4 regions of the Mesorhizobium sp. M0058 genome follow, and region 2 is predicted to be linked to each of the others. Evidence: predicted binding sites of a transcription regulator. Region 2 holds the regulator's gene; each other region holds the start of a gene.
The links. Region 2 encodes PhoB, which activates phosphate uptake and scavenging genes when phosphate is short. Its sites were predicted from a motif close to TGTCATNNANCTGTCAT; they were not measured.
Positions count from the first base shown of each region.

Region 1: the regulator PhoB is predicted to act here: its motif matches at 5,320-5,336, upstream of NKJ75_RS08150 (LTA synthase family protein).
Region 3: the regulator PhoB is predicted to act here: its motif matches at 5,268-5,284, upstream of NKJ75_RS16410 (alkaline phosphatase D family protein).
Region 4: the regulator PhoB is predicted to act here: its motif matches at 4,380-4,396, upstream of NKJ75_RS12230 (esterase-like activity of phytase family protein).

Region 1 covers NZ_JAMYUQ010000004.1:131,135-138,614, forward strand. Annotated here, with positions in the region: gene mltG (endolytic transglycosylase MltG) at 150-1,406, opposite strand; gene fabF (beta-ketoacyl-ACP synthase II) at 1,609-2,871, opposite strand; gene NKJ75_RS08135 (acyl carrier protein) at 2,906-3,142, opposite strand; gene fabG (3-oxoacyl-[acyl-carrier-protein] reductase) at 3,364-4,101, opposite strand; gene fabD (ACP S-malonyltransferase) at 4,162-5,109, opposite strand; gene NKJ75_RS08150 (LTA synthase family protein) at 5,387-7,315, shown strand.
Region 2 covers NZ_JAMYUQ010000008.1:1,402-8,881, reverse strand. Annotated here, with positions in the region: gene NKJ75_RS14880 (substrate-binding domain-containing protein) at 18-1,046, shown strand; gene pstC (phosphate ABC transporter permease subunit PstC) at 1,143-2,603, shown strand; gene pstA (phosphate ABC transporter permease PstA) at 2,600-3,916, shown strand; gene pstB (phosphate ABC transporter ATP-binding protein PstB) at 3,934-4,758, shown strand; gene phoU (phosphate signaling complex protein PhoU) at 4,800-5,504, shown strand; gene phoB (phosphate regulon transcriptional regulator PhoB) at 5,521-6,210, shown strand; gene NKJ75_RS14850 (ROK family protein) at 6,241-7,476, opposite strand.
Region 3 covers NZ_JAMYUQ010000008.1:315,120-322,599, reverse strand. Annotated here, with positions in the region: gene NKJ75_RS16445 (TPM domain-containing protein) at 1-60, shown strand, start outside; gene NKJ75_RS16440 (TPM domain-containing protein) at 67-705, shown strand; gene NKJ75_RS16435 (GNAT family N-acetyltransferase) at 874-1,380, shown strand; gene ppa (inorganic diphosphatase) at 1,504-2,037, shown strand; gene NKJ75_RS16425 (hypothetical protein) at 2,265-2,861, opposite strand; gene NKJ75_RS16420 (TetR/AcrR family transcriptional regulator) at 3,118-3,735, opposite strand; gene NKJ75_RS16415 (MFS transporter) at 3,809-5,092, shown strand; gene NKJ75_RS16410 (alkaline phosphatase D family protein) at 5,356-6,930, shown strand; gene NKJ75_RS16405 (hypothetical protein) at 6,978-7,256, opposite strand; gene typA (translational GTPase TypA) at 7,454-7,480, shown strand, end outside.
Region 4 covers NZ_JAMYUQ010000006.1:207,951-215,430, reverse strand. Annotated here, with positions in the region: gene NKJ75_RS12250 (substrate-binding domain-containing protein) at 46-1,059, opposite strand; gene NKJ75_RS12245 (sugar phosphate isomerase/epimerase family protein) at 1,176-2,084, opposite strand; gene NKJ75_RS12240 (Gfo/Idh/MocA family protein) at 2,081-3,112, opposite strand; gene NKJ75_RS12235 (LacI family DNA-binding transcriptional regulator) at 3,306-4,331, shown strand; gene NKJ75_RS12230 (esterase-like activity of phytase family protein) at 4,493-5,968, shown strand; gene NKJ75_RS12225 (L,D-transpeptidase) at 6,047-6,835, opposite strand; gene NKJ75_RS12220 (MATE family efflux transporter) at 7,034-7,480, shown strand, end outside.

The sequences.
Region 1 (7,480 bases), on a different contig from region 2:
GTTTCGATCTCGCGGGGCTGAAATCGAGCGAAGCAGAGGCACCCGAGCAAGACCGAAGACGCTTCGAACGGCGCTACTCGTTCAAAGCAGCAGCGCGTCCGCCTCTGTCCGCATCGCTTAAGGTCGATCCGTCTGAAAGCGCCGGCCTGCTACTGGGCGGCACCCGTATCGCCGGCATCACCGCTGTCACCGGCGGCATCGCCACTTGCGTCACCGTTGTCGTCGCCATCCGCCGGCGCATCGGTCTGGCCCGGAGTCTTGGCGCCCTTGGCGGCGTCTTCAGCCTGCTTCTTCTGCAGTGCCCGGTAGCGGGCAACGTTCTCATTGTGCTCGGCAAGCGTGGTGGCAAAGACGTGGCCGCCGGTGCCGTCGGCGACGAAATAGAGATCATCGGTCTTCGACGGGTTGGCGACGGCTTCGAGCGCGGCGCGGCCGGGATTGGCGATCGGCGTCGGCGGCAGGCCGTTGATCAGATAGGTGTTGTAAGGCGTCTGTTTCTGGATGTCAGATTGATAAATCGGCCGGTCGGCGGGTTTGCCCTTGCCGCCGAACAGGCCGTAAATGATGGTCGGATCGGATTGCAGCCGCATGCCCTTGGCCAGACGGTTGAGGAAGACGGCGGCAACGCGCGAGCGCTCGTCGCCCCGGCCGGTTTCCTTTTCGACGATCGAGGCCAAGGTGACGAAGTCGTCGACATTGGCCAGAGGCAGGTCGGGCGCGCGCCGCTGCCAGACCTCGTCGACCAGCTTCTTCTGGTCGGCGAGCAGCTTGTCGACCATCTGTCGGCGCGTGGCGCCGCGGGTAAAGCGCAGCGTGTCGGTGGCGAGGCTGCCCTCAGCCGGCTTGGCGGCCGGCATGTCGCCGGTCAGCGCATCCTGCTCGGCGATGCGCTGCAGCGCCTGCTCGACCGTCAGGCCCTCGGGAATGGTCAGCGAGTACATCACCGACTTGCCGCTCTTCAGAAGCTCCATGATGTCGCGCATGGAGGCGCGCGGCTTTATCTCGTATTCGCCTGCCTTCAGCGCTGAATCATTGCCATAGACCCGCACGGCGATGCGGAAGATGCGGGCATCGCTGATCAGCCCACGCCGTTCGAGCTGGTCGGCAATATCCTGGACGCCGGTGCTCGGCTTGACCAGGAAGGTGTCGCCGGCCACCGACGGGCCCGGTTCGTTGAATGCCTGCTTGCCGAAATAGAGCGAAACGCCGGCGGCGAGGATCATCAACATCACCGCGGAGATGACGAAGTTCATGAACACGACGACTTGGCTGCGCGAGGCGCGCGAGCGCTTTGGTGGTGGTGTGCCGGCTTCCGGGCGCAAAGCTTCGGCCGCGGTCTTCGGCACGATCGGGCCGGTCTGCTGGTTTTGTCCGAATTGTCCGCTGCCGCCCGGATTGGTGTTCATTAGCGCCCTACCATCTGATCTCTTAGAGCGACCATGCGCCCGATTGGACGCACAGCGTGCCCTAACATTTCAAGCCTACGCATCGTGCTTTTAAAAAAAGCGCCTTCGGTTTCAGGCCGATGCGACGAATCCCCAGCGGCAGAGTAGGCTTGAATATGGCAAAATTGACGACAGACCGCTGGCGCGCCGGTCGATACCGCAATCAGCCTGTATAACGCTGGAATACCAGCGAAGCGTTGGTGCCGCCGAAGCCGAAGGAGTTGGACAGCGCCACGTCGACTTGGCGATGCCGTGGCGTGTTCGGAACAAGATCGATCGCGGTTTCGCGTTCCGGGTTGTCAAGATTGATGGTAGCTGGCGCGATGTTGTCTCTGATAGCGAGGATCGAAAAGATCGCCTCGGCGGCACCCGCGGCACCCAGGAGATGGCCGATCGACGACTTGGTCGACGACATCGAGATTTTCGAGGCGGCGTTGCCGACCAGCCGCTCGACGGCGCCGAGTTCGATCGTGTCGGCCATGGTCGAGGTGCCGTGCGCGTTGATGTAGTCGACGTCGGCGGGCGTCAGCTTGGCCCGGTTCAGCGCCGCCGTCATGCAGCGGAAGGCGCCGTCGCCGTCTTCGGCCGGTGCAGTGATGTGATAGGCATCGCCGGTCAGGCCGTAGCCGGTGACCTCGGCATAGATCTTGGCGCCGCGCGCCTTGGCGTGTTCGAGTTCTTCCAGCACGACGACCCCGGCGCCCTCGCCCATGACGAAGCCGTCACGGTCGCGGTCATAGGGACGCGAGGCCTTCTCAGGCGTGTCGTTGCGGTCGGTGGACAGTGCCCGGCAAGCAGCGAAGCCGGCAAGCGATAGTCTGGTCACCGGCGATTCCGCGCCGCCGGCCAGCATCACGTCGGCATCGCCGAAGATGATCAGCCGGGCGGCATCGCCAATGGCGTGCGCGCCGGTCGAGCAGGCGGTGACGACGGCGTGGTTGGGGCCTTTCAGCCCATGCCGGATCGATACCTGGCCAGATACCAGGTTGATAATGTTGCCGGGAATGAAGAATGGACTGATACGGCGCGGTCCGCGCTCTTTCAGGATGATAGCGTTCTCGGCGATGCCCTCGAGGCCGCCAATGCCGGAGCCGATCATGACGCCGGTGGCGCAGCGCTCGGCTTCGGTGCTGGGCTCCCAGCCGGAATCCTTCAGCGCTTCGTCGGCGGCCGCAATCCCGTAAAGGATGAAGTCGCCGATCTTGCGCAGTTCCTTGGGCTCGAGCACGGCTTCGGGATTGAGCGTGCCGTTGGTGCCGTCACCGCGAGGAATGACGTGGGCGATCTTGCAGGCAAGATCTTCCACTTCGAACTCGGTGACGCGCTTCGCGGCGCTGCGGCCGGTCAGAAGTTCCTTCCAGCTGTGCTCGAAGCCCATGCCGAACGGCGAAACCAGGCCAAGGCCCGTGACGACGACACGCCTCATCGCAGGTCCTCCCCGGTGATGACTGCGGATGGTGTCAGGCCGAAGCCTTGTCGATGTACTTCACGGCATCGCCGACGGTCAGGATGGTCTCGGCCGCATCGTCCGGAATCTCGACGCCGAACTCTTCTTCGAAGGCCATGACGAGTTCGACCGTGTCGAGGCTGTCTGCGCCCAGATCATCGATGAAGCTCGCCTGCTCCGTCACCTTGTCGGCATCGACGCCAAGATGTTCGATGACGATCTTCTTGACGCGCTCTGCGGTGTCACTCATTTGGGGCATCCTCGTCTTTTGTTTGTCTGTCTTCGTTAGCGGGCAGAATGCCGCTAATCAAGCTGAAAGATGGTCCTGCCGGAAACGCAACGATGCCGGACCGGTTTTTGCCCGAACCGCCGGGTTGCGGGCCGCATTACACGAAAAATGGCTGAGGTCCAAGGCGAAATGGTCTCTTTTCACAAGCCGGCCATGTCTTCTTATCACCCGGCAATATCCTGTCAGATCATGGCCATGCCACCGTTGACATGGATGGTCTGGCCGGTGACGTAGGCTGCCTCGTTGGAGGCGAGATAGGCGACGGCCGACGCCACTTCAACACTCGTGCCCATGCGGCGCGTCGGGATCGCGGCCATTATCGCGTCTTTCTGCTTGTCGTTGAGCTTGTCGGTCATGGCCGATTCGATAAAGCCCGGGGCGACGCAGTTGACGGTGATGTTGCGGGTGGCGATCTCCTGCGCCAGCGACTTGGAAAAGCCGATCATGCCGGCCTTGGAGGCGCAATAATTGGTCTGGCCAGGATTGCCGGTGACGCCGACCACCGAGGTGATGTTGATGATGCGGCCATGGCGGCGGCGCATCATCGGATGGGTCAGCTCGCGGGTCAGCCGGAACACGGCGGTGAGGTTCACCTCCAGCACGCTGTCCCAATCCGCGTCCGCCATGCGCACGAACAGGCCGTCCTTGGTGATGCCGGCATTGTTGACCAGTATGTCGACGCCTTCGAGTTCGGCTTCGGCCTTCTGGCCAAGCGCCTTGACCTCGTCACGGTCGGCAAGATTGGCCGGGAACAGCTTTACCCGGTCGCCGAGTTCGCCGGCCAGGGTCTCCAGTTTCTCGATGCGGGTGCCGTGCAGGCCGACAATGGCGCCTTGCGCATGCAGCACCCGGGCAATCGCCTCGCCAATGCCGCCCGATGCGCCGGTGACGAGCGCCTTGCGGCCGGTCAGTTCGAACATTTTCGTCTCCTGATCTTAAGAGAACACCCTTCCCACGGGAGGGGTTGAATCGCCAGTGGATTATGCAAGCGCGGCCAGCGCCGCCTCGACATCTGGCGGCGTGCCGACGGCGGATGTGGCGATGTCGCGGTTGATCCGCCGCGCCAGGCCGGAAAGCACCTTGCCGGCGCCGATCTCAAACAGCGTGGCGACGCCGTTGGCGCCGAACCACTCCACCGTTTCGCGCCAGCGCACGCGGCCGGTGATCTGCTCGACCAGGCGGCGCGCGATCTCGTCGGGGTCGCTGGTCGGGGCTACAGTGACGTTGGAGACGACGGGCACGACCGGTGCATTCTTGGTCACGCCGGCCAGCGCCTCGCGCATGACATCGGCCGCCGGCGCCATCAGCGCCGAATGGAAGGGTGCGGAGACCTGCAGCATCAGCGCCCGCTTGGCGCCCTTTTCTGTGCACAGTTTCGCGGCGAGTTCCACCGCCGCCCTGGCGCCGGAGATCACCAGCTGGCCGCCGCCATTGTCGTTGGCGATCTGGCAGACTTTGCCGGATCCCGTTGCGGCCTCGGTGCAAGCGGCTTCGACGTCGGGCTGTTCCAGTCCGATGATCGCCGCCATGGCGCCCTCGCCGGCCGGCACCGCCGCCTGCATGGCGTTGCCGCGGATGCGCAGCAGCCGGGCAGCATCGGCGACCGAAACGAAACCGGCCGCGGCAAGGGCGGAATATTCGCCGAGCGAATGACCGGCAACGTAGGCAACCTTGTCCTTCAGCGAAAAGCCGCGCGCTTCCAGCGAGCGGATCGCCGCCAGCGAGACCGCCATCAGCGCCGGCTGGGCATTGGCAGTCAGGGTCAGCGCCTCTTCCGGGCCTTCCCAGATCAGTTTCGACAGCTCTTCGCCCAACGCATCATCGACTTCCTCGAACACCCTGCGTGCCTCGGGGAAGGCGTCGGCGAGGTCCTTGCCCATGCCGACAGCCTGGCTGCCCTGTCCCGGAAAGGTGAATGCGACGGCCATTTGGGCGCTCTCCAGCGGCTGATTTTTCCTGCCTGTGACGCAAGGCGGACCGTCAAGTCAAGCCCGGAGGCGGCATTTCGGCTCTCGCTTGAACCGGAGCTGACCTCGAGTCCCTGTTCCCAAAGGCTTTTTGCCGATCACACCTGATGAAAACCGCTCACGAATCGTTTGCTGGCTCTTCTTATTTTCGCCACAGGCGCTAGCTTTTGCATGACAGTTCTATGACAGAACGGTGGCGCGAGTGGAAATACGCGTTGCTTGGGCCGGGGGAAGAGACGTGGCTAGGATCAGGAAAGGCGCGGCCGTACCCGCGCCACAATTCTTGGAAGACGATCCGTCCACCGGCTACCTGCCGGGGCGCAGATGGCCGGTCATCCGCTACGGTCTGGTCACGCTGCTTGCCTCCGCCATCCTGGTGTTCGCTATCGAATGGATCGTGCGCGGCGACTTCTTCGGCACGGTCGACTTCTTCCTGCAGCCATTCAAGCCGGGCTGGACCACCATCATTGTCTTTGCATTGGTGCTGATGGGACTGGACGCCGTGCTTGGCCGCAGTCACCAGAGCCTGATGATCGTGGCGCCCCTGACGCTGGCGCTGGCCTTTGTCGGGCATCAGAAGTCGCATTATCTCGGCGATCCGCTCTACCCAACCGATTTTCTTTATTCGCGCCAGATCATGGCACTGATGCCGCTCCTGGTGCGCGAGCGGCCCTGGACGGCGCTCGCCATGGCGGTCGGCATCGTCGCCGGCCTGTCGCTGCTGATCTATGGCTGGCGGTTGTGGCGCCGCAAGGTTCCGATCCTCAGCCGCAAAGGGCGGCTGGCGCGGCTGACGCTGGCAGTGCCGCTGCTCGCCTTCTTCGTCTCGATCATGGACTACGCCACCTTCTCGTGGACCCGCGACCGGCTGCAGATCATCCCGATCATGTGGGACCAGAAGGAGAACTACGCCTCCAACGGGTTTGCGCTGGCCTTCGCGCTCAACGTGCCGATGGCGCATGTCTCGGCGCCGGCGGGCTATTCCGACAAGGCGATCGACGCGATCGACAGGCCTGCTGTGGCGGCCTCGGTACCGGATGAGAAACCCGACATCATCGTGGTGATGAGCGAATCTTTCTGGGATCCGACCAAGCTGCCCGGCGTCACAATCACGCCTGACCCGATCCCCAATGTGCGGGCGCTGCGTTCCGGCTATATGTTTTCGCCGGAATTCGGCGGCATGACCGCCAACATCGAATTCGAGGCGCTGACCGGCTTTTCCAATGCCTTCCTGCCGGCGGGCTCGATCCCCTACCAGCAATATGTGCGCACACCGACGCCGTCGCTGGCGACCTTCCTGAAAAGCGAGGGATACCGGGCGCGCGCCATCCATCCGGGCACCAACTGGTTCTGGAACAGGGGCGCCGTCTATGCCGATTTCGGCTTCAACGATTTCCGCTCGGAAGAGACGCTGCCGCCACTGGAAAAGCGCGGGCCGCTGGCTTCCGATGCGTCGATGACCGACGAGATCATCGCAGAGGCCGACGCCAGCGAGCGGCCGGTGTTCTTCTTCGCCGTCAGCCTGCAGAACCACGGTCCCTACGAGCCGTACCGCTATTACAATCCGACCCACAAGGTCGCGGCACCGATCAGCACATGGGCGCGGGAATCGCTGCTCAGCTACGCCGAAGGCTCCGCCGATGCCGACCGTGGCCTCGAACGATTGATCGAATGGGCGAAGAAGCGCGAGCGGCCGACGGTCATCGCCTTCTTCGGCGACCATCTGCCGCCGCTCGGCCCCGTCTATGTCGAAACCGGTTACCTGAAGGACAATGTCGCGCCGCGCAAGGAACCGACGCCGGAGGCGGCACTGGAGCATCATCAGACGCCGCTGGTCATCTGGTCTAACCGCACCGGTCCGGCGCAGGATATGGGCGCGGTGAGCCCGGCCTTCCTGCCCTACCACATCCTGACAACGGCCGGGATCACGCACCCCTACTACACCGGCTTCCTGGGCGCGTTGCGCGAACGCTATCGCGTCGTCGACCGCAATCTGCTTTTGACACCGTCAGGTGAGGCCACGCCGGACTGGGCGCGGCAGAAGGACGTTGATCCGGCGATCAACGACTTCCGCCTGCTGCAATACGACATGATGTTCGGCAAGCGTAAGGCGGCTCCGGACTTCTTCCCCGAAACGATCAACGGTGGTACCCCGCATACGAGTTGATGCCTGGTATTTTTCCAACCCTGCGACGCCAGGACGCTGTCCGGAGCATGCGTTACCCTTGCCTTCCAGCCAATTTGCTTTATAGACGCCCGCAATCTGCCGGTCCTTGCTGGGGGCTGAACGGAGGGCCGGAGGTTTTACCCAAAACCTTCGTGTGAAGCCAGA
Region 2 (7,480 bases):
GAACAGGAGCAGGCCACATGAAGAAATTCCTCGTTACGGCATCGGCCGTGGCGGTAGCGTTCGCCGCATCGTCCGGTGTCGCCGCTGCGCGTGACCAGATCCAGGTCGCCGGTTCGTCGACCGTGCTGCCTTACGCCAAGATCGTCGCCGAGCAGTTCGGCGAAACCTTCACCAACTTCAAGACCCCGGTGGTCGAGTCCGGCGGCAGCGGCGCCGGCATCAAGGAGTTCTGCAAGGGCGTCGGCGAAGACACGATCGACATCGCCAACTCCTCGCGCCCGATCAAGAAGGACGAGTTGAAGTCCTGCGCCGACGCCGGCGTCAAGGACGTCCAGGAAGTCCGCATCGGCTATGACGGCATCGTCTTTGCCACCGACATCAAGGGTCCGGACTGGGCGCTGGTTCCCGCCGACATCTACAAGGCGCTCGCCGCCAAGCTGGTGGTCGACGGCAAGCTGGTCGACAACCCGAACACCAAGTGGAACCAGGTCAATCCGAAGCTGCCCGACTGGGATATCGCCGCCTATATCCCGGGTGAGAAGCACGGCACCCGTGAAGTGTTCGAGACCAAGCTGCTCGACGCCGGCTGCGACAAGGCCGCTTTGAAGGCTGCCGGCATCGCCGACGACAAGGAAATCGGCAAGACCTGCATCGCCATCCGCAAAGACGGCAAGGCTGTCGACATTGACGGCGACTACACCGAGACGCTGGCCCGCATCGACTCCAACAAGAGCGGCGTTGGCGTGTTCGGCCTCGCCTTCTACGAGAACAATGCCGACAAGCTGAAGGTCGCTACCGTCGAAGGCATCGTGCCTTCGACGCAGACCATCGCCGATGGCACGTACCCCGTGTCGCGGCCGTTGTTCTTCTACGTCAAGAAGGCGCATCTGGGCGTCGTTCCCGGCCTCAAGGAATATGTCGAGTTCTTCCTTGATGACCAGATGATCGGCCCGGAAAGCCCGCTCGCCCAGTACGGCCTGGTTTCCGCTCCCGACGCCGAACGTCAGGGCCAGCGCGACGCCTTCGCCGCCGGAAAGACGATGTAATCAACCGACCGGATCAGGGCGCGGACCAAATCCGCGCCCTGATTTCGCCGCTTGCCGCAACGGTGGCGGCGATCTGAATTTTCCCTGGGGTGGGTGATGTCGTCCTTGCTCGTACTCGCCATAGTCATCGCCATAGGCGTGGTCGCTTTTGTGATCGGCCGCCAGCGCGCAGCGGCGCAGGATACCGGCAAGGTCAAGCCGCATTCGCGCGCGCATTATCATGGCTGGTGGGCCTTTCTGCTCGCGGTCCTGCCTGCCGTCCTGCTGCTCGCCGTCTGGGATATCGGCTCTTCCTTCTATCTCGACCGGCACATCCATGCCGCTTTGCCCGAGCGCACCGCCGACACAAAGGTGGCCAGCGAAGCGCTCGACGCCAGCATGGTGAAGAGCCTGGCCAAGGGCCTGCGCCGGCTCGATGGCGATACCGCACTTCCCGCTACTTTCGCCGAATTGCAGCCGCTGCTCGCCGCCAAGGGCGTGGCACTGGCCAGCGACACACAGGACTATATGATCCCGATCGCGGTCGAGGCGAACCAGGTCCAGGACCGGCTCGGCCTGTTCGGCGCCGTGCTGACCTTCGCGCTGTCGGTCGCCGGCGCCTTCTATGCGCTGAGGCAGATCGCGCCGCGCGCCAGGGCGCGCAACAATGTCGAGAAGCTGATGCTGTGGGGGCTGCTTGCGGCCTCGACCATCGCCATCCTGACCACGGTCGGCATCGTGCTGTCGATGCTGTTCCAGACGATCACCTTCTTCGAGAGCGTATCGCCGATGAGCTTCTTCTTCGGCACGGTGTGGGATCCGCGTTTCGCCGCCGCCGGTTCCGGCGGCAGCCAGGGTCAGTTCGGCCTGATCCCGCTACTCGCCGGCACGCTCTACATCGCCGCCGTCGCGCTTCTGGTCGCAGTGCCGGTCGGGCTGATGTCGGCGGTCTACATGTCCGAATATGCCTCGCGCGGTGTGCGCTCGGTGGTCAAGCCGGCGTTGGAACTGCTGGCCGGCATTCCGACCATCGTCTACGGCATCTTCGCCGTTGTCACGCTCGGACCGTTCTTGCGCGACCTGTCGGCGGCACTCACCGGCGGCTCGCCCTTCATCCAGGGCCAGAGCATCTTCACCGCCGGTCTGGTGATGGGCGTCATGCTGATCCCGGTCGTGTCCTCTTTGTCCGACGACATCATCACCGCGGTGCCGCGCGCAATGCGTGACGGCTCGCTCGGCCTCGGCGCCACGCGCTCCGAGACGATCAAGCGGGTGATCCTGCCGGCGGCACTGCCCGGCATCGTCGGCGCCATCCTGTTGACGGCGTCGCGCGCCATCGGCGAGACGATGATCGTCGTGCTGGCGGCGGGCGTCGCCGCCAATCTGACGGCCAATCCGTTCGAGGCGATGACGACCATCACCGTCAAGATTGTCAACCAGCTGACCGGCGATCTCGAGTTCAACTCGCCGCAGACGCTGGTCGCCTTCGCGCTCGGCCTGACGCTGTTCGCGCTGACGCTGGTGATGAACATCGTCGCCCTCTACATCGTGCGCAAGTACCGGGAGCAGTACGAATGACCGACATCCCCCTGGACACGATGGCGGGTGCCGTCGCGCGTCCGCGCCGCGACATCGGGCTGAAGGCGCGCTATGCCGCCGAACGCCGGTTCCGCATCTATGGCGTGATTGCGATCTCGGTGGGCCTGGCGTTCCTGGCCATCATGTTGATCACCATCGTCTCGAAAGGCTACACCGCCTTCTGGCAGACGACGGTGACGCTTCCGATCACCTTCGATGAGAAGGTCATCGACCCCTCGAACAAGCGTGCCACAGACCCGAATGTGCTGATCAAGGCGAACTATCCCAAGCTCGCCGAAAACGCGCTGGTGGCCAAGCTCGGCATCGATCCGGCCAACAAGCCGATGATGCTGAAGCTCAGGGGCTTCCTGTCGGAAGGCGCCCGCGTCCAGCTGCGCGACATCGTCTCCGCCGATCCGTCGGTGATCGGCAGGACGCGTGACGTCGACATCCTGGCTGCCGCGAACCTCGACTCGGCCTTCAAGGGTCAGATCGACCTCGGCGTCGATGAAGCGCGCCGCAAGGTGTCCAACCAGCAGATCGACTGGATGAACAAGCTTAAAGCCGACGGCGTGATGGCCGAGCATTTCAACACCGGCCTGTTCACCTATGGCGCCTCCAGCCGGCCCGAAACGTCGGGCATGGGCGTGGCGATCATCGGCTCGTTCTACATGATGGTGATCGTGCTGTTGCTGGCGCTGCCGATCGGCGTCGCCGCCTCGATCTATCTCGAGGAATTCGCCAAGAAGAACCGCTTCACCGACCTGATCGAGGTCAACATCAACAATCTCGCGGCGGTGCCGTCGATCGTCTTCGGTCTGCTTGGCCTTGCCGTGTTCATCAACTTCCTCGGCATGCCGCGCTCGGCTTCCTTCGTCGGCGGCCTGGTGCTGACCTTGATGACATTGCCGACCATAATCATCGCCACGCGCGCCGCCCTCGCCGCGGTGCCGCCGTCGATCCGCTCGGCGGCCCTAGGTCTCGGCGCCTCCAAGATGCAGATGGTGTTCCATCACATCCTGCCGCTTGCCGCCCCAGGCATCCTTACCGGCACCATCATGGGCCTGGCGCGTGCGCTCGGCGAGACAGCACCGCTGCTCTTGATCGGCATGGTCGCTTTCGTCGCCGATTATCCGACGACGCCTTTCGATCCGGCGACCGCGCTGCCGGTTCAGATCTATATGTGGGCAAACGAGGCTGAGCGCGCTTTTGTCGAGCGCATGTCCGGCGCCATCATCATCCTGCTCGTCTTCCTCATGGCCATGAACATCACCGCGATCGTGCTCCGGCGCCGGTTCGAGCGGCGCTGGTAGAAAAAAGGCAATTTGGTATGAACATCATGACCGAACAGTCCCTTGAGAATGCAGTGGGCGACAAAATGAACGCCAAGTCGAACGAAGTCATCAAGATGCGCGGCGACAAGGTCGGCGTCTTCTACGGCGAGAAGCAGGCGTTGTTCGACGTCAATCTCGACATCCGCCAGAACCAGGTGACGGCGCTGATCGGCCCGTCCGGCTGCGGCAAGTCGACCTTCCTGCGCTGCCTCAACCGCATGAACGACACCATCGATTCGGCGCGGGTGACCGGCAAGATCACGCTCGATGAAGACGACATCTACGACAAGAACATCGATGTCGTCGAACTGCGCGCCCGCGTCGGCATGGTGTTCCAGAAACCCAACCCGTTCCCGAAGTCGATCTACGAGAACGTCGCCTACGGCCCGCGCATCCATGGGCTGGCCAAGCGCAAGTCCGACATGGACCAGATCGTCGAGCAGAGCCTGAAGAAGGCTGCGATCTGGAACGAGGTCAAGGACCGCCTGCAGGAGCCCGGCACCGGCCTGTCCGGCGGCCAGCAGCAGCGCCTGTGCATCGCGCGCGCCATCGCCGTGTCGCCGGAGGTGATCCTGATGGACGAGCCCTGCTCGGCGCTCGATCCGATCGCCACCGCCCGTGTCGAGGAGCTGATCGACGAACTGCGCCAGAACTACACGATCGTCATCGTCACCCACTCGATGCAGCAGGCGGCGCGCGTCTCGCAGCGCACGGCGATGTTCCATCTCGGCTATCTCGTCGAGGAGGGCGCCACCGACAAGATGTTCACCAACCCCGACGACAAGCGCACCCAGGACTACATTACCGGCCGCTTCGGCTGAGCCGTCCGGCGGGTGAATTTTCAGGCACGAGGACCAAGATCATGGGTGAACATACCGTCGCCTCCTTCGATGAAGAGCTCGGGCAGATCAGCAAGCTGATCCGCGACATGGGCGATCTGGCAGGCTCGATGGTCAGCGGCTCGACCAGGGCGCTGCTCAATTCGGACAATGCGCTGGCACAGCGTGTCGTTTCCGACGACGCCATCATGGATGCGCGCCAGCGCGAACTGGACGACCGCGCCATCACGCTGATCGCCAAGCGCCAGCCGATGGCCAACGATCTGCGCGCCGTGGTCGGCTCGATCCGCATGGCGGGCGACCTCGAGCGCATCGGCGACCTCGCCAAGAACATCGCCAAACGCGTCGGCACCGTGGGCTTGAGCGTCACGCCGCGCGACCTCTCGCACTCCATCGATGCCATGGCGCAACTGGTGCTGATCCAGGTGCAAGGCGTCGTCGAGGAATATGCCGCCACCGATGCGGCAGCGCTTGCAAAACTCAGGAATGACGACGAGCGCATCGACGTCAAATACACGTCCGTGTTTCGTGAGCTCTTGACCTACATGATGGAAGACCCTCGCAACATCACCGCCTGCACGCATCTCTTGTTCTGCGCCAAGAATCTTGAGCGCATCGGCGATCATGTCACCAACATCGCCGAAAATGCGTATTATGTGCTGACCGGCCAGCAATTGCCCGCCAATCGTCCGAAGCAGGACGAGACGGCGATGGCCACGCCGGCCTGATGAGGGTGAACTGCCTATGATCGCGCCACGCATCATGGTCGTGGAGGACGAGGAGCCGCTGGGCGTGCTCCTCCGCTACAACCTCGAATCCGAAGGCTATCAGGTCGAGGTGGTGACACGCGGCGACGAAGCCGAGATCCGCCTGCAGGAAAACGTGCCCGATCTCCTGGTGCTCGACTGGATGGTGCCCGCTGTTTCCGGCATCGAGCTCTGCCGGCGGCTTAGAGTGCGGCCCGAAACCGAGCGGCTGCCGATCATCATGCTGACCGCGCGCGGTGAGGAAAGCGATCGCGTGCGCGGCCTGTCCACCGGTGCCGACGACTATCTGGTCAAGCCATTCTCGACGCCGGAGTTCATGGCGCGCGTGAAGGCGCTGCTGCGCCGGGCCAAGCCGGAAGTGCTGTCGAGCGTGCTCAAGGTCGGCGACATCGTGCTCGATCGAGAATCGCACCGGGTCTACCGCAAGAAGAGCGAGATCAGGCTCGGACCGACCGAGTTCCGGCTGCTCGAATTCATGATGCGCCATCCCGGCCGCGTGTTCTCGCGCAGCCAACTGCTCGACAATGTCTGGGGCGAGACGATCTATATAGACGAGCGAACCGTCGACGTCCATGTCGGGCGCTTACGCAAAGCGGTCAACAACGGCCGCATGCCGGATGTCATCCGTACCATTCGCGGCGCCGGCTACGCGATCAGGGAAGATTAGGATGCTGCGCGTCGCGCCGTTGCCGGCCATTCAGGCGACATGCTTGCCGGATTTGGCCTGAATGCCCGGCGCGAAAATCTCCTGATCGACGAAGCCGAGCGCGCGCATGGCACAGCCTTCGCGGATCAGCGGCAGCTCGTTGGGCTCGGTGTCGAAGGAGATCGATTTCGAGTGCTGGCCGCCGGCGGTCTGGGCGATCGCTTCGCGCAATGCCGGTTCGATCAGGTCGAAGGCGGCGGCGCTGACGCCTACCATGGCGACGGGTGCCGGATCGATCAGCGCAAACAGGCTGCCGAGGCCGAAGCCGAGCGCCTCGCCGGCCCTGCGATAGGCTTCGCGCTCCGGGCCGTCGGTTTCGCGGGCGCGCGCGGCGAGTGCGCGCATATCAGCGTCGCCGATATCGACCGGCTCGGCATCCTCGCCCATCATTTTGGCGCTGCGCCAGATGGCGTAGTTTCCGGCATAGGCTTCCACGCAGCCGCGCCGCCCGCAGCGGCAGAGCGCGCCGCCCGGACGGTGGATCATGTGGCCGAACTCGCCGCCCGAGGAATGGGTGCCGGTGAACAGTTCGCCTTTCAGCACCAGGCCCATGCCGATGCCGTGCGATAAGAGGATGGCGATAAAATTGTCGCGGTAGCGCTCGGGCTGGCGCCATTGCAGCGCCACCGCCATCATGTTGCAATCGTTCTCCATGGTGGCAGGAATGCCGAATTCCGCTTCCAACATGTCGGCGAAGGCAATGTCGGTCAGTGGCGTGATCGGCGACCACAGCATGGCGCGCGCCTGCGAATCGGTGATGCCCTGGATGCCCATGGCAATGCGGGCGATGCTCTGGACATCGAGGTCGGGATCCTCAAGCCGCCGCCGGACGATTGCTACGCATTCGCCAATCAGCTCGTCGCGCGGCTTGGTCAGCGTGTCCAGCCGGCGCTGTTCCTCGGCGACGACGTGGCCGGCATAGTCGATGACGGTGACGGACAGGAAATTGAGCGACAGCACGACGGTCATCACCGCCGCCGCTTCCGGGTTGAGACCAAGGCCCACCTGCGGCCGGCCGCGTTTCAGTGCGCCGGTCTCGCCAGGTTTGCCTTCAATCAGGATGCCTTCTTGAATCAGATCAGACGAGATTGCCGATATGGTCGAGTGGCTGAGGCCGGTGGTCGCCGCAATCTCGGTCCGCGACGGCTGGCCGGCCCGGCGCACGGCTGAAATCACCATCGCACGGTTGCGACGGCGCAGATCGTCGTGGCGGATTCCAACCGACATTTGT
Region 3 (7,480 bases), 310 kb from region 2:
GGCGGGTTTTCAGGCGGCGGCGGTTCGTCTGGCGGTGGCGGGTCTTCAGGGAGCTGGTGAGAGAAGATGGCAACACGACCGATCAGCCCACAGGACCATGAGCGCATCGCCACCGCGATCCGCGCGGCCGAGGCCAAAACCGACGGCGAGATCTACTGCGTCGTTGCGCATGCCAGCGACGGCTATTTCTTTCCCGCCGCCTTCATGGCGACATCAGGCATGCTGATTGCCAGCCTCGCCGTCGCTTATGGGCTGGAAGCCTGGTGGCTGTCGATCCGGCTGCCGCATTTCGTCATTGTCCAACTGCTGGCACTGGCCTCGGTGTTGGTGCTTTTGTGGGCGCTGCCGGGCTTGCGCATCCATCTGGTGCCGCGCCGGCAGCGTTATCAGGCGGCACATCACAATGCGCTCAGGCAGTTCCTCGCCCGCAATGTCCACCGCACCACGGCGCGCACCGGCGTGTTGGTCTTCGTGTCGATCGCCGAGCGTTATGCCGAAGTGGTCGCCGATTCGGGCATCGACAGCAAGGTCGGCCAGCATGTCTGGGACGGCGTGGTGCGCGATCTCCTGCAGCATGCCGGTGACGACCGGCTCGCCGACGGCTTCGTCAAGGCGATCGGGCAGGTCGGCGCGGTGCTGGCCGAGCATTTCCCGGTGACGTCGGGCGACGCCAATGAGCTGGACGATCATCTCGTCGAGATCTGAAGAGCCTGCACGCGCTACCCGGACGGACGCCTGACCGCGCCGGCTGGGCGCGTTTTCCAGGCAGGCTTTGCCCATTGTCAGCAGTGTCGCGATCGGCTGTGAGAAAGCGGTCGGCGGGCTGACCTCGAGTCTTGCAAATGGCCGATGCGGGTTTATGGTTAACAAATCATGAATACGCTGAGCATCGACATCAGGAAAGCCGAACCGCGCGACGCCGGCGCCATTGCCGACGTGCACCAGCTGGCCTGGGAGGGCGCCTATTCCGGCATCATCCCGCATCGCTCGCTGACCTCGATGATCAACCGCCGCGGCGCCGACTGGTGGGCCAATGCCATCCGCCGCGCCGCCACCGTTCTGGTGGTCGAGATCGGCGGCACCATCGCCGGCTATGCCACGATCGGCAAGAACCGCGCCCGCGAGCTGAAGCAACAGGGCGAAATCTACGAACTTTACCTGCGTCCGGAATATCAAGGCATCGGGCTCGGCAGCCGGCTGTTCAAGGCGGCGCGGGCGCGGCTTGCCGACCACGGGCTGAAGGGAATGGTGGTGTGGGCGCTGGAAGACAACCAGAACGCACTTTCCTTCTATGCCGGCGCGGGTGGCCGTGACGTCGCCGAAGGCGTCGAGGTTTTCGAGCAGAGGGCGCTCAAGAAGGTCGCCTTCGTCTGGGAATGACCGGCCTCGGTTACAAATCATCATAAACCGTGCGCTTCCGTTAGCGCTTCGCACCAATCGCCGCATTGCACCATGCCGCGCCGCCCGCTATCGATCTTGGACATCGAGAGAGGGATTTAAGCCATGCGAATCGAAGCCATTGCCATCGGAAAGAACCCGCCCGAGGACATCAACGTCATCATCGAGGTGCCGATCGGCGGCGAGCCGATCAAGTACGAGATGGACAAGGAGGCCGGCACGCTGTTCGTCGACCGTTTCCTGCATACGTCGATGCGCTACCCCGGCAATTACGGTTTCGTGCCGCACACGCTGTCGGGCGACGGCGACCCGATCGACGTGCTGGTCTGCAACACGCGCGCGCTGGTGCCGGGCTGCGTCATCAATGTGCGGCCGATCGGCGTGCTGGTGATGGAAGACAATGCCGGCCAGGACGAGAAGGTCATTGCCGTGCCCTCGCCGAAGCTGACGCTGCGCTACGAAAACGTCACCGAATACACGCAGCTGCCCGAGATCACCCGCGACCAGGTCCAGCACTTCTTCGAGCACTACAAGGATCTCGAGCCCGGCAAATGGGTCAAGATCGAAGGCTGGCACGATTCCAAATACGCCAAGAAGATGATCGTCGACGCGATCGCACGGGCGAAGGCGGCGAAGTAGCGCCGAGAGAGGCCTGCGTCTCGTTCAAGTAAGCGGCAAACGCCAGCGCGAGGCACCCCCCTCTGGCCTGCCGGCCATCTCCCCCTCAAGGGGGGAGATCGGATGTCGCAACGGCTTTCGTCAATTTTCAGCGCCGAAAGAAAAGCGCCGCCAGCGAAGCTGCCAATCTCCCCCCTTGAGGGGGAGATGCCCGGCAGGGCAGAGGGGGGTGCCTTGCACCCACGTGGCTAGTTATCCACCCGACCAAACGCCGGCACGTTGCCGATGACGGTGTGCTTGTCCTTGCCACAGGCGAAACTCTTCGCCTTTTCGTCCGCCAGCTTGCGCGCCTGGTCGTTGGCCTGAGGGTTGCCGGTGGCGAGCACGAGGCCGATGGTGCAGCCGTCGCGGGCTTCCATCTGGGCGACCTTGGCGACGAGCAGCACTTCGGTCGGCTTGTTCTCATCCTCGGGATTGCTGATCGAGCGGCGGTGGATCACCGCGAAGGGAACGGCAACGTCGCCCTTGGTCTCGATGCGCCATTCGACCTTGGCGCCGGACGAGTTGAAGCCGGAAAAGCTCTCCCAGACCGAGGTCATCTCGCCGCCGGGCGGAAACCCGTAGAATAGCGATTCACGCGCATCGTCGTAGGCGATCAGCACGGGATAGCCGCGATAGCCGGAGCAGGCGAGTTCGGCCCAGTCGCCGTCACCTTCCTCGGCCTGCGCATAGGTGACGCAATCCTTTTGCGAGTCGAGGTCGGTGTAGACGCTGGATATTCCGTCGGCATGGGCGGTTTGGGATAGGGCGGCGAGGGCGAATGGAACAAGCAGCAGGGTTCGCATGCGGACGTCTCCCGTGAAGTTCGCCCCAGCCTATCGCCAAATCTGCGGCCGGCCTAGCGTGCCAATCTCAACGTTGGCGCCACCCACATCGCCCTGCCGGGCAATTCTCCCCCTGAACGGGAGAAAGTGGCCGGCTGCGCCGCTGGCGACAACCTTGCAACGCTGGCAATTGGCGAAATCGTGATGAGAGCGTTCCTCGCCCCATTTCCGGGAAAGGATGCCGGCAGGTGAGGGTCGGCGCCAACGTTAGAAAATGCTATTTCTTCAAGCTCGCTTCGATCAGCAGGTCGGCGTTGCGGGCCACCGATTGCGCCGGGCCGCCGAGGCCGAAGAGCTGGCCGCTGATATAGGCGCCTTCGATCAACAGCAGCAGGCCGTCGCCGAGCGTGTCAGGGTCTTTAGCGCCCATCGCTGCGGCCATCGCGCGCAGGCGGTGGCGCAACTCCTGCTTGTTGGCCTCGCTGACGACGCGCGCCGGATGGCCATGTTCGGGATATTCCACCGCCGCGTTGGTCATGCCGCAGCCGCGATAGTCCGGCTTTTGCGTGCGCTTGCCGACGCGAGTCAGGAAAGCCCTGAGCTGTGCCCGCGGGTCGCCGGGATGGGCAGCCACGGCTTCGTCGAAACGCTCCCAGTACTCACGGTCATATTGCCTGAGATAGGAAGCGGCAAGCTCGTCCTTGGAGGGAAAGCTGCGGTAGAGGCTGGGCTTGGTGACGCCGGCGCGCTTGACGATCTCGTCGACGCCGATCGCCCGAATGCCGCGGCGGTAGAACAGGTCGTAGGCCACGTCGAGGATTTTCTTGGCAGCCTTGGGCGGTGCGGCTGCATGACCGTCCTTGATGGTCAGTTCAATATTTTTGTCCGTTGGCATGGTATGACTCGATTGACGTGTTACCGATCGGTACGTATACATGTCCTCACCCTGCAACGTACCGGTCAGTAACATGATAGCTCAATCCCGTCCCTTTGGCCAGCGCTACGCTTTCGTCGTGGTTGGCGTCATCTTCCTCTGCTTGTTGATCGCGGCCGGGCTTCGTTCCGCACCCTCGGTGATGATGCTGCCGTTGGATAAAAGCTTCGGCTGGGGGCGCGATACGGTTTCGATTGCCGCCGCGATCGGCATCTTCCTTTACGGCCTGACCGGGCCGTTTGCCGCCGCATTGATGGAGCGTATCGGCTTGCGCCGCACGCTGCTTGCCTCGCTTGTGATCATGTCGGGCTCGACCGCGCTCAGCCTGCTGATGACCGAGCCATGGCATCTGTTCCTCACCTGGGGCGTGTTTTCAGGTATCGGCTCCGGCGCGGTCGCCACCGTGCTCGGCGCCACCATCGTCAACCGCTGGTTCAAGACCAATCGCGGCTTGGTGATGGGGCTGATGTCGGCCTCCAGCGCCACCGGCCTCTTGGTGTTCCTGCCGCTGCTGGCATCGCTCGCCCAGTCGGGCGGCTGGCAGCCCGTCGCTACCGCCGTCTCGATCGCCACTGCCTGTCTTCTGCCGCTGGTCTGGCTGTTGGTTCCGGAGCGTCCCGCTTCGATCGGCATGGTGCGCTATGGCGCCGGGGCGGATGACGTGCCGCCGGTGTCGCCGGCATCGCAAGGCAATTTCCTGGCGCATACGCTCAACACGCTGCGCCGCGCTGCCGGCACCCGCGTCTTCTGGTATCTGTTCGCCACGTTCTTCATCTGCGGTTTCACCACCAACGGGCTGGTCGGCACGCATCTGATCTCCTTCTGCGGCGACATGGGCATCCCCGAGGTGCAGGCCGCGGGCCTGTTGTCGCTGATGGGCATTTTCGACCTGATCGGCACGACTTTGTCGGGTTGGCTCACCGACCGTTTCGACCCGCGCAAGCTGCTCGGCGTCTACTACGGCATTCGCGGCCTGGCGCTGATCTATCTGCCCTATTCCGGCTTCTCGGCGACCAGCCTGATCATCTTCGCCGTGCTCTACGGTCTGGACTGGATCGCCACCGTGCCGCCGACGCTCAGGCTCGCCAACGAGGCCTTCGGCGACCGCAGCGGCCCGATCGTGTTCGGCTGGATCGTCGCCGGCCACCAGGTGGGGGCCGCCACCGCCGCTGCCTTCGGCGGCACCATGCGCGAATTGCAGGGCAATTACGAACTGGCCTTCCTGATCGCCGGCTTGACGGCGATCGTGGCTGCGTGTCTGTCGCTGCTGATCAATACGAGCAGGCCGGCTTTCGATCCGGAGCCGCAAGCGGCGTAAGGCGCGGTACTAATCTCCCCCCTCAGGGGGGAGATGGCCGCGAAGCGGCCAGAGGGGGTCCGTGCGACCGGACTCAGCCTCTTGCGCATAGGAGGTCGGCGCTCCAAGCGAGGCGACCCCCTTCTGTCGCCTTCGGCGACATCTCCCCCCTCAAGGGCGGAGATCACCTGTCGATTGTTATCAAAGTTTCATCTTCCCGAGATGTGGCTGAAACATTGAAGCTGGAGCTTGCTGGCACCGTTCGAAGCCATCAGGAGACAGCCATGAACAAGATCTCGTTGACCCGCCGCGCTTTCGTCACCTCTGCCAGCGCCGCCGGTCTGCTCGGCGCATCGGGGCTCGCTTTGCCCTATTATTCGCGCGCCAGCCAGCGCCCGGCCTTCACCCATGGCGTCCAGTCCGGCGATGTCGATGCCTCGAGCGGCATGGTGTGGACGCGCACCGACCGGCCTTCGCGCGTCATGTTCGAAGTGTCGTCGACGGAAAACTTCGCCAATGCGACGCGGCTGGCGCCGCTCGATACCTCGCCGGCCAGCGACTTCACGGTCAAGCGCCTGCTCACCGACCTCGCCTCCGACCAGGATATCTTCTACCGGATGACTGCCGCCGACCTGTCGGATATCAACGCCGTTTCCGAACCGATCGTCGGCCGTTTCCGCACAGCACCCGCCTCGAAGCGCGACATAAAATTCGCCTGGTCGGGCGACACGGCCGGCCAGGGCTGGGGAATCGATGAGACCGGCATGAAAACCTACGCCACCATCGCCAGGCACACGCCGGATTTCTTCCTGCATTCCGGCGACACCATCTATGCCGATGGCGCCATGAAGGACGAGGTAGACCTGCCTGGCGGCGGCAAGTGGAAAAACGTCGTCCTGATCGACGGCAAGCGCAAGGTGGCCGAGACGCTGGATGAGTACCGCGACCAGTGGAAATACAACATGATGGACAAAAACGTTCTGGCCTTGAGCGCCATCTGCCCGACCTTCTACCAGTGGGACGATCACGAGGTGCTGAACAACTGGTCGGATTCGAAGAATCTCGGCGCCGACAGCCGCTACACCGAAAAATCCGTCCATGTGCTCGCGGCGCGTGCGGCGCGCGCCTTCCATGAGATGACGACGATCCGCTACGAGCCGTCCGAGCCCGGCCGCGTCTACCGCAAGATCGCGCATGGGCCGCTGCTCGACGTGTTCTTCCTCGACATGCGCTCCTATCGCGGCCCGAACGGCCCCGACATGCAGGAGGACATGACGCCGCAGTCACGCATGCTGGGCGAACAGCAGACGAAATGGCTGAAGCGCGAGCTGACGAATTCCAGGGCGACCTGGAAGATCATTGCCGCCGACATGCCGCTCGGCCTCGTCGTCTGGGACGACGGCGCCAAGAAGGTCGGCGCGGAAGCCATCAGCAATGGCGACAATGGCCTGCCCAAAGGCCGCGAGCTCGAGATCGCCGACCTGTTGCGCTACATCAAGACTGCCGGCATCACCAACACGGTCTGGTTGACCGCCGATGTCCACTACACGGCGGCGCACTATTACAACCCCGACAAGGCGCGGTTCCAGGATTTCAATCCTTTCTGGGAATTCGTCTCGGGCCCGATCCACGCCGGTACCTTCGGTCCCAATGATTTCGACATGACCTTCGGCCCGGAGCTGAAATTCATCAAGGCGCCGACCACCGAACAGGGCCAGAACCTGCCACCCTCGGCCGGCCTGCAGTTCTTTGGCCTGGTGGGCATTTCAGGGGCGACAGAGCAGCTGACCGTGCGGCTGATGGATCGCGACGACATCGAGCTTTACAAGGTGACGCTCGATCCGGTGCGGTCGGCGTAAGCCTTTGGGTCGGTGCGAAGGATCGCTATGCCTCGAATGGGCAGCCGTCAGTCCGAGTAGCAAACCGTCGGAATCTTCGGCCACACCGCGCTGTCGCAGCCTGCAACCTGCTGCCTCTGCTTGAAAGAGGCGCTGACCGGGCCGGTGACCACGGGGTCGACGCCATCAGGGGCGTCGGCAAACATCTGCTCGGCCGTCCGGTCGGACGACGAAGCCGGATTGGCTTCCTTCACCGTGGCGGCCGATTGAGCGGCATTGGCCGCCAGCACGGCAGCGAATGCGACCGAAGCGATGAGGGGCCAAAATCGGTTGAGTTTGTCGGTCATGAATTTCGAACTACCCGGGCCCAGAAAGGTTCCCGCCTTGGTTAACAAAACCATCTCACACCGAGATGCTTAAGATTTGATGAGTATTTGGTGGTGCGCCTCCTCTTTCGCAATTGCGAAAAACCCTGTATGAGCCGCGCAACCGAAAGAGGCGGCGCCTTTTGGCCTGCTGCCTGCAACGCTCCCGAGACCACAAAATGAAAATTCGTAATATCGCGATCATC
Region 4 (7,480 bases), on a different contig from region 2:
GGCGGTCCTGCCGGCCGGGCTTGCGCCCAGCCGGCAGTTTGGGAGTCAGCGCAGCGCCTGCTTGGCGAGCTCGGCGACGATCTCGTAATTCTGCGGCGTGACGAAGCCCGCCCCGGTGTCGACATTCATCGGCGCCAGGCCCAGCACCACCTGCTGGCAAAGGCTGAGGATCGGCAGATAGCCTTGCAGAAACGGCTGCTGATCAGCCGTCAGCTGCACCCAGCCGCCCTTGAACGCCTCGACGATCTGCGGGCTGGTATCGAAGCCGAAGTTGAAGATGTCGCCGGGCTTGCGTCCTGCCGCCTGCATGTAGGTGGCGACGTTGCCCAGCATCTGGCCGCCGGGATAGCCGACCGCCTTGACGTCGGGATTGTTGAGCAGGGCCGCGGTGATCACCGGTATCGCCAGATTGGGGTCGGACGCCCATTCGCCGCTCGGCGGCGACGACAGCTGGATGACCTCGACGCCGGCTTCCTTGAGTGCTGCCACCGTGCCGCGCTCGCGCGCGCCGCGGGCCTCGTTCTCGAACGGACCGATCATGATTGCCTTGTCGCCGGACTTGAGCTTCCCGAGCTTGAACGCCTCAGTGCCGAGCGCGCGGCCCTGCTGCTCCTGCTGGGCGCCGACATAGCCGCCGCCGAACGCGTCCACCACCTTCGGCACCGGCACGTTCTGGTACATCATCTTGATGCCGTCCTTATGCGCCTGTTCGGCCAGCGGCATGATCGCGGCGTCGCCCGGATGGCCCATCATGGCAATGCCGTTTGGCTTCACGGCGACGGCCTCACGCAATTGCTGCACCATCTTCTCGACGTCCCACTGCGAGAAGATGTAGTCGACCTTCGGCCCGAGATCGGACGCCGCCTGCTTGGCGCCATTGTAGACGATGGTGCCGAAAGCGTCGCCCTCGGCGCCGCCGACGAAAAAGCGGATGTGGACATCCTTGCACCACTGGGCGTCGAGCGCCTGCGCCGGCAGAGTGGAGATGGCAGCGCACAGCGCCGTGGCGGCGGCCACGACGGTCGAGCGCAGAAGTGTCGTTCTCATTGCGATGCTCATGCACGTTCCTCCCTTTTGTCCTCGGTGAGCCGAGGGGTTTCGTCGTTCGCCTGTCGGCAGTGCTTGTCGGCAGTGCTTGGCAATCTGTCAGGCCGGCTCCTCCCACCGGCCCTCGGTCACGCCGGGTTCGGCAGGTAGGTCGCTCCTCCCCGGCATTGCTTGAGGTATTCCAGCCCGCGCACCTGGCCTGTGATTTCGAGGTCGCCGCGATAGACCGGGTCGTGCCAGCCCTCGATGTCGATGGCGCCCTTGTAACCGGCCAGCCGCAATTCGCTGATCACCCGCGTCCAGTCGCTGTCGCCAAACCCGGGCGTGCGCATCTGCACGAAGGGCAGCTTGCCGAACACGCCGTGCTCGCGGATCACATCCCAGCGCACCGTCGCGTCCTTGCCGTGGACATGGAAAATGCGCGGCGCCCATTTGCGGATCTGCGGCATCGGGTCGATGAGGTAGACAAGCTGGTGGCAGGGCTCCCATTCGAGGCCGAGATTGTCGTCGGGCAATTCGTTGAACATCAACTCCCAGGCATCGGGATTGTGGGCGATGTTCCAGTCGCCGGCCGCCCAGTTGCCATCCATGGCGCAATTTTCGAAGGCAATGCGCACGCCCTTGTCTGCGGCGCGCCTGGCCAGCGGACCCCAAACCTCACGGAAGCGCGGCAGGCTGTCTGTCAGCTTCTTGCCACGCAGACGTCCGGTGAAGCCGCTGACGATCGAAGCGCCGAACAGATGCGCATTGTCGATGACGGTTTCCCAGGCCGCGAGCACGCCGCGATCGACCTCGCCATCCTCCAGCGGATTGCCGAACACGCCGATCGACGACACGGCGACATCGGCATCGCCGATCGCCTCGCCAATCTCACCGGCGAGCCGCGCCAAATCCTTGCCGCCCAGCGTCTGCCAGAAGAAGGGCTGGATGCTCTCGAAGCCGAGCGGCAGAATCTCTTTGATGTAGGCGGCCGGGTCTTCGAGATTGGCCCGCACCATGGTGCCGATCCGGATGTCGAGAAGCGGGTTTGGCATCATGATGCTTCCTGTGTGATTGCGACGCGCCGTCCGGTCTCGGCGCTTTCGATGGCGCCAAAAACCATGGCCAGGCTTTTGATGTTGTCGCTGCCACGCGTTTCCGGCTCGCTGCCGGTCTCGATGGCGTGGATGAAATCCTTGATGATGCCGAGATGACCGCCGACGCGGTCGGCGGAATCGAGCGGCGGTACTGTGATGGGCTGGGTCAGGTCGAACAGGCCGTCGCGGACCGACAACACAACCTCGGCCTTCAGTCCGTCCTCGCCGTCCCAGACCAGGCTGCCGTGCTCGGCGACGATGCGCCACGTGCTCTCCCAGCTGGTGCGGAAGCCCGCCGCGCACCAAGAGCCTGCATAGGTGAACACCTTGCCGCCGCCGAGATCGAAGATAGCGCTGGCCGACGATCCCTGCCGGTACCAGGAATTCGCCGGCTCCCATTCCTGGCAAAAGACGCCGGCGGGATCGCCGCCGACCATGTAGCGGGCGGCGTCGAAAGTATGGATCGCCATGTCGAGCAAGAGCACATGCGCCATCTCCTCGCGGAAGCCGCCGAAATGCGGCGCGACGAAGAAATCGGCATGGATGCTGGTTGGCTTGCCGATGGCGCCGGAGTCGAGAAAGCGCCTGATGCGCCGGACATTGGCGACGTAGCGGCGGTTCTGCACGACCGCATGGATACGCCCCGCGTTACGTGCCGCATCGACGATGGCGCGGGCATTTTCCGGAGTATCGGCCAGCGGCTTTTCCGTCAGCAGATGGCAATTATGGGCAAAGGCGGCAAAGGCGACGTCGCGCCGGGCGGCGGGAACCACGACATCGAACACCGCGTCCGGCCTGGTCTGGTCGAGCACCGCATCCAAGCTGGTGCCGATGACGGCGCCGTCAAGCCCGTATTCGCGCGCCCTCGCCTTCGCCCGTTCGGCGTCGAGATCGACCAAGCCGACAATGGCCAGCCCGTCGATCTGCCTCGCGGCATCGAGCCAGGCCTTGCTCATCGCACCACAGCCGACGAGGACGGCATTCATCATCCAGCATTCCTCCCGTCCGGTCCTCCAGACCGAATGTCACGGCATTTCCGGCATCACCGTAAACGTTTCTCCGTAAACGTTTACGAGAACACACCCGATGGCGTAGAATGTCAATCGGCTGCCAGCGAAAATCATCCCGAAGCCTTGGCCTGGGCGGCAGCCGGTGCTAGCCAAGACAGGGGGAGAACTGTCCTTGGCGTCCAGCATCCATGACCTTGCGCGTCACCTGAACATTTCGATCGGCACCGTGTCGCGGGCGCTGAACGGCCGCGCCGACGTCAATGCCGACACCCGCCAGCGCGTGCTCGCCGCCGCCAAGCAATTGAACTATTCGCCCAACCAGTCCGGCCGCAGTCTGCGGCAAGGCACCACCCATTCGATCGCCTTCATGCTGCAGCCGCATCCGGGCGACCAGCAATATGGCGAACCGTTCTTCATCCCGTTCCTGATCGGTCTGCAGGGCCGACTTGCCGAGGATGACCTGGATCTGATGGTCGTCATGGGCGAGCCCGGCCAATATCAGCAGGAGAGGCTGCGCCGCGTGGTTGAGACGCGCCGGGCCGACGCGGTCGTGTTGGCCAATACACGGCGGGAAGACGATCGAATCGACTATCTCAGCAAGGCCGGCTTTCCCTTCGCCACGCTTGGCCGAAGTCAATCCGGCGACGACACCTATCCTTCGCTCGATATAGATTTCGAGAGGGCGGGTGATGAAGCCGTCGACCGGCTGGTCGCGCGCGGCCACCGCCGCATTGCCGCCATCCGCCCTTCGCTTGATCTGAACTTCGGCTACCTGTTCCTCGACGGCTACCGCAAGGCGCTGAAGCGGCATGGTATCGAAGTCGACCCCGGCCTGATCGCCGACGGCTTCATCAACGAGGCCGGAGGCTACCAGGTGACGCCGCGCGTGATGCTCTCCAAGGACCGGCCCACAGCCATCATCTTCAACAATGACGCAATGGCGCTCGGCGGCTGCAAGGCACTGGCCGAGATGGGCATCAGGCCCGGCCACGACATCGCGGTGATCGTCATCGTCGACACGCCGCTCTGCCGCTATTTTTCACCGGCGCTGACCGCCTTCCGTCCGTCGCTGGAGCCGATGGGCCGGCGACTGGCCGAAATGCTGCTGGCCTCGCTTCCCGCCTTTGCCGGCCCGGAAGGTCCGCGCATCATCCGCGAAGTCTGGCCGCTGGAGCTGATCGCCCGCGACAGCGATTGATAGTGCGTCTCTCCCTTCTCCCACAAGGGAGAAGGAAGAGGCCCGCTCTGTCACGCAAGTATCATGTTCGCGTCCTAGACCGCTTTGCGAGAGGGCGACATCGTCGATGCGATGCGGTGGCCCCTTTGCGCCGCTCAAGGCTTGTCACAAAGAGGATCTCCATGAAAAATCTGCACCGAACCGTGTCGCTCGGCGCCGTGCTGGCGCTGTTTACCGCCCTGACCCCTGCCCTTGCCGGCAGCACCGCCACCGTTGGCGGCTTCGTCAACAAGGGCCTGGTCGGCGTCGGCCGCATTCCGGCCGATCAGAAGGACAAGTTCGGCGAGACCTTCGGCTCCGGCTCCGGCATGTCCATCGACGCCGCAAGCTGGACCCGTGGCGCGGACGGCTACAAGGGCTCGCTCTGGTTGCTGCCCGACCGCGGCTACAATGTCGTCGGCACCACCGACTACCGGCCGCGCCTCAACACTATTCGCATCGAGTTCACGCCGGTAGCACTAGGCGCCACGCCCACCTCCGGCCAGGAACAGACAGGCGTCAAGGCGACGCTTGCCGATTCCCTGCTCCTCACCGACGACAAGGGCGCTGACGCCACCGGCCTCGATCCGCTCAACGGCGTGCGCGCGGCCAATGGCGACCTGCCGATCCTGCCCGAGGCCAATGGCAAGCTGGCGCTCGACAATGAGGCGATCGCGCGGCTGCCCGACGGCACCATGTTCATCTCTGACGAATACGGCCCCAACATCTACCGCTTCTCGGCCGACGGCCATCTGTTGTCGGCAACGCAGCCGCCCGCCGCTTTGGTGCCGATGCGCAAGGGCGCGCCGAACTTCGCCTCCGACAATCCGGGCCCCGGTGCAGCCGAACCCGATCCGAAGGATCCCGAAACCGGCCGCCAGAACAATCAAGGCCTCGAAGGCATGGCGCTGACGCCGGACGGCAAGTCGCTGATCACTGTGCTGCAGTCGGCGCCCCGCCAGGATGGCGGCGATTCGCCCGCGACGCGCCAGAACACCCGCGCGCTGGTCTACGACGCCTCCGACCCGGCCCATCTCAAGCTGGTGCATGAATATGCCGTGCCGCTGCCGGTGTTCAAGGACGCCAAGGACAAGACCAAGGTCGCCGCGCAGAGCGAAATCGTGGCGCTGTCTGACAAGACCTTCCTGATGCTGGCGCGCGACAGCGGAAACGGCCAGGGGGTGAAGGGCGATACTTCGCTGCTGCGCCAGATTTTCGTCGTCGACGTCTCTGGCGCCACCGACATTGCCGGCGGCGCCTTCGATGCCGCCGACAAGCCGCTGGCGCCCAAGGGCGTGCTCGACCCCTCGGTGACCCCGGCCAAGCTGACGCCGTTCATTGACATCAACGACAACAAGGAACTCGGCCGTTTCGGCCTGCATGACGGCAAGCCGAACGACAAGAACAATCTCTCGGAGAAGTGGGAAGCAATGTCTGTGGTCAGCCTGCTCGATCCGGCGCTGCCCGACGACTATTTCCTGTTCGTCGGCAACGATAACGACTTTCTCACCCAAGACGGTTTTCAGGTCGGCGCGCCCTACAAGGCCGACGACGGCGCCGATGTCGACACCATGTTCCTGGTCTATCAGGTCACGCTTCCGGGCCTCGCCAAGAAGTAGCCGTTTACGGAAAGGCGGACGCGCCCGGCGCGTCCGCCTCTAAACGTTTGTCGGCGATCAGCGATGCCGTGAAGGCACCTATTTCAAAATCTCCGCATCCCTTGGCACGCCGGCATCGATCGGCTCGGCGGTCCGGCTCGACACGGCCATGATCTTGCCTGCGGCCGACAGGTTCGGGCGCACATAGACCTGGGCTACGCCGTTGACCCGGCTGTAGAGGTCGATAATGTCCTGGTTCATGAAGCGCACGCAGCCCGACGACGCGTTCTTGCCGATGGAATCCCATTCCGGCGTGCCGTGCAGCCGGTACATCGTGTCCTTGCCGTCGCGGAACAGATAGAGCGCACGCGCGCCGAGCGGGCTCTGCGGTCCCGGCGGCATGCCGTCCTTATATTTCGCCAGTTCCGGCCGGCGCTGGATCATTTCGGGCGGCGGCGTCCACACCGGCCATTTCTTGCGCGCCTGGATCACGGCGCTGCCGGTCCAGCCAAACCCGGCCTTGCCGAGGCTGACGCCATAGCGCATTGCCTTGCCGCCGTCGCGCACCAGATAGAGAAAATGCTCGGATGTATCGACGACGATCGTGCCGGGTTTTTCGCCGGTCGGATCGTCCACGATCTGGCGCACGAACTTCGGATCGAGCTTGGCCACGGGGATTGCCGGCAATGAAAAGCCCTCATCGACGCGCGCCGAATACATGGTGGCGGCATCGCCCAGAGCCGGTTCGGGCGCCGGAGCGGGCGTTGGCGGCACCACGACGTCGGTCGTGGTGCAGGCTGAAAGCGCCATGGTAGCGGCACCCAAAGCGGATATTCCAAGAAACGCGCGCCGGTTCAGGCGCTCGGAAAAAAGCGGATTGTCGGACATGATCCCCCCAGCCTATTCATCATATCCAACAGGATATGCGACCCCACGCGGCGACGACCCATATCCCATTCCGAATGTTTTGAGAACTGATTAGCTTGAAGCCGCCAGGTGGCATGTTCCAATGCCGCATCGACCTTGTCCGTCAAATCGGCGATCATTGCCGGGCGGACTTTGAGATGAACCTTCGCCGAACAGCCCATGGACGAAAAAATACCACCGCGCCGGCGCACCGGCGACCTGACCAGCGGCCCGATTCCGCGCACGCTGCTTTTGTTCGCTCTGCCGGTGCTCGGCTCCAATGTGCTGCAGTCGCTCAACGGTTCGATCAACGCTGTCTGGGTCGGCCGCTTCCTCGGTGAATCGGCGCTGACCGCCACCTCCAACGCCAATCTGGTTCTGTTCCTGATTCTTGGCACCGTATTCGGCATCGGCATGGCCGCCACCATCCTGGTGGCGCAATCGGTCGGCGCCCGCGACCTGCCCGAGGCGCGGCGCATCGTCGGCACCAGCGCCAGCTTCTTCTTCCTCGTCTCGGCTATCTTCGCCGTCTGCGGCTGGATCTGGGTCGACGCCATCCTCAACACACTGGGCACCCCGCCCGATGCGCTGCCGCTGGCGCGCTCCTATCTGCGTATCATCTTCGTC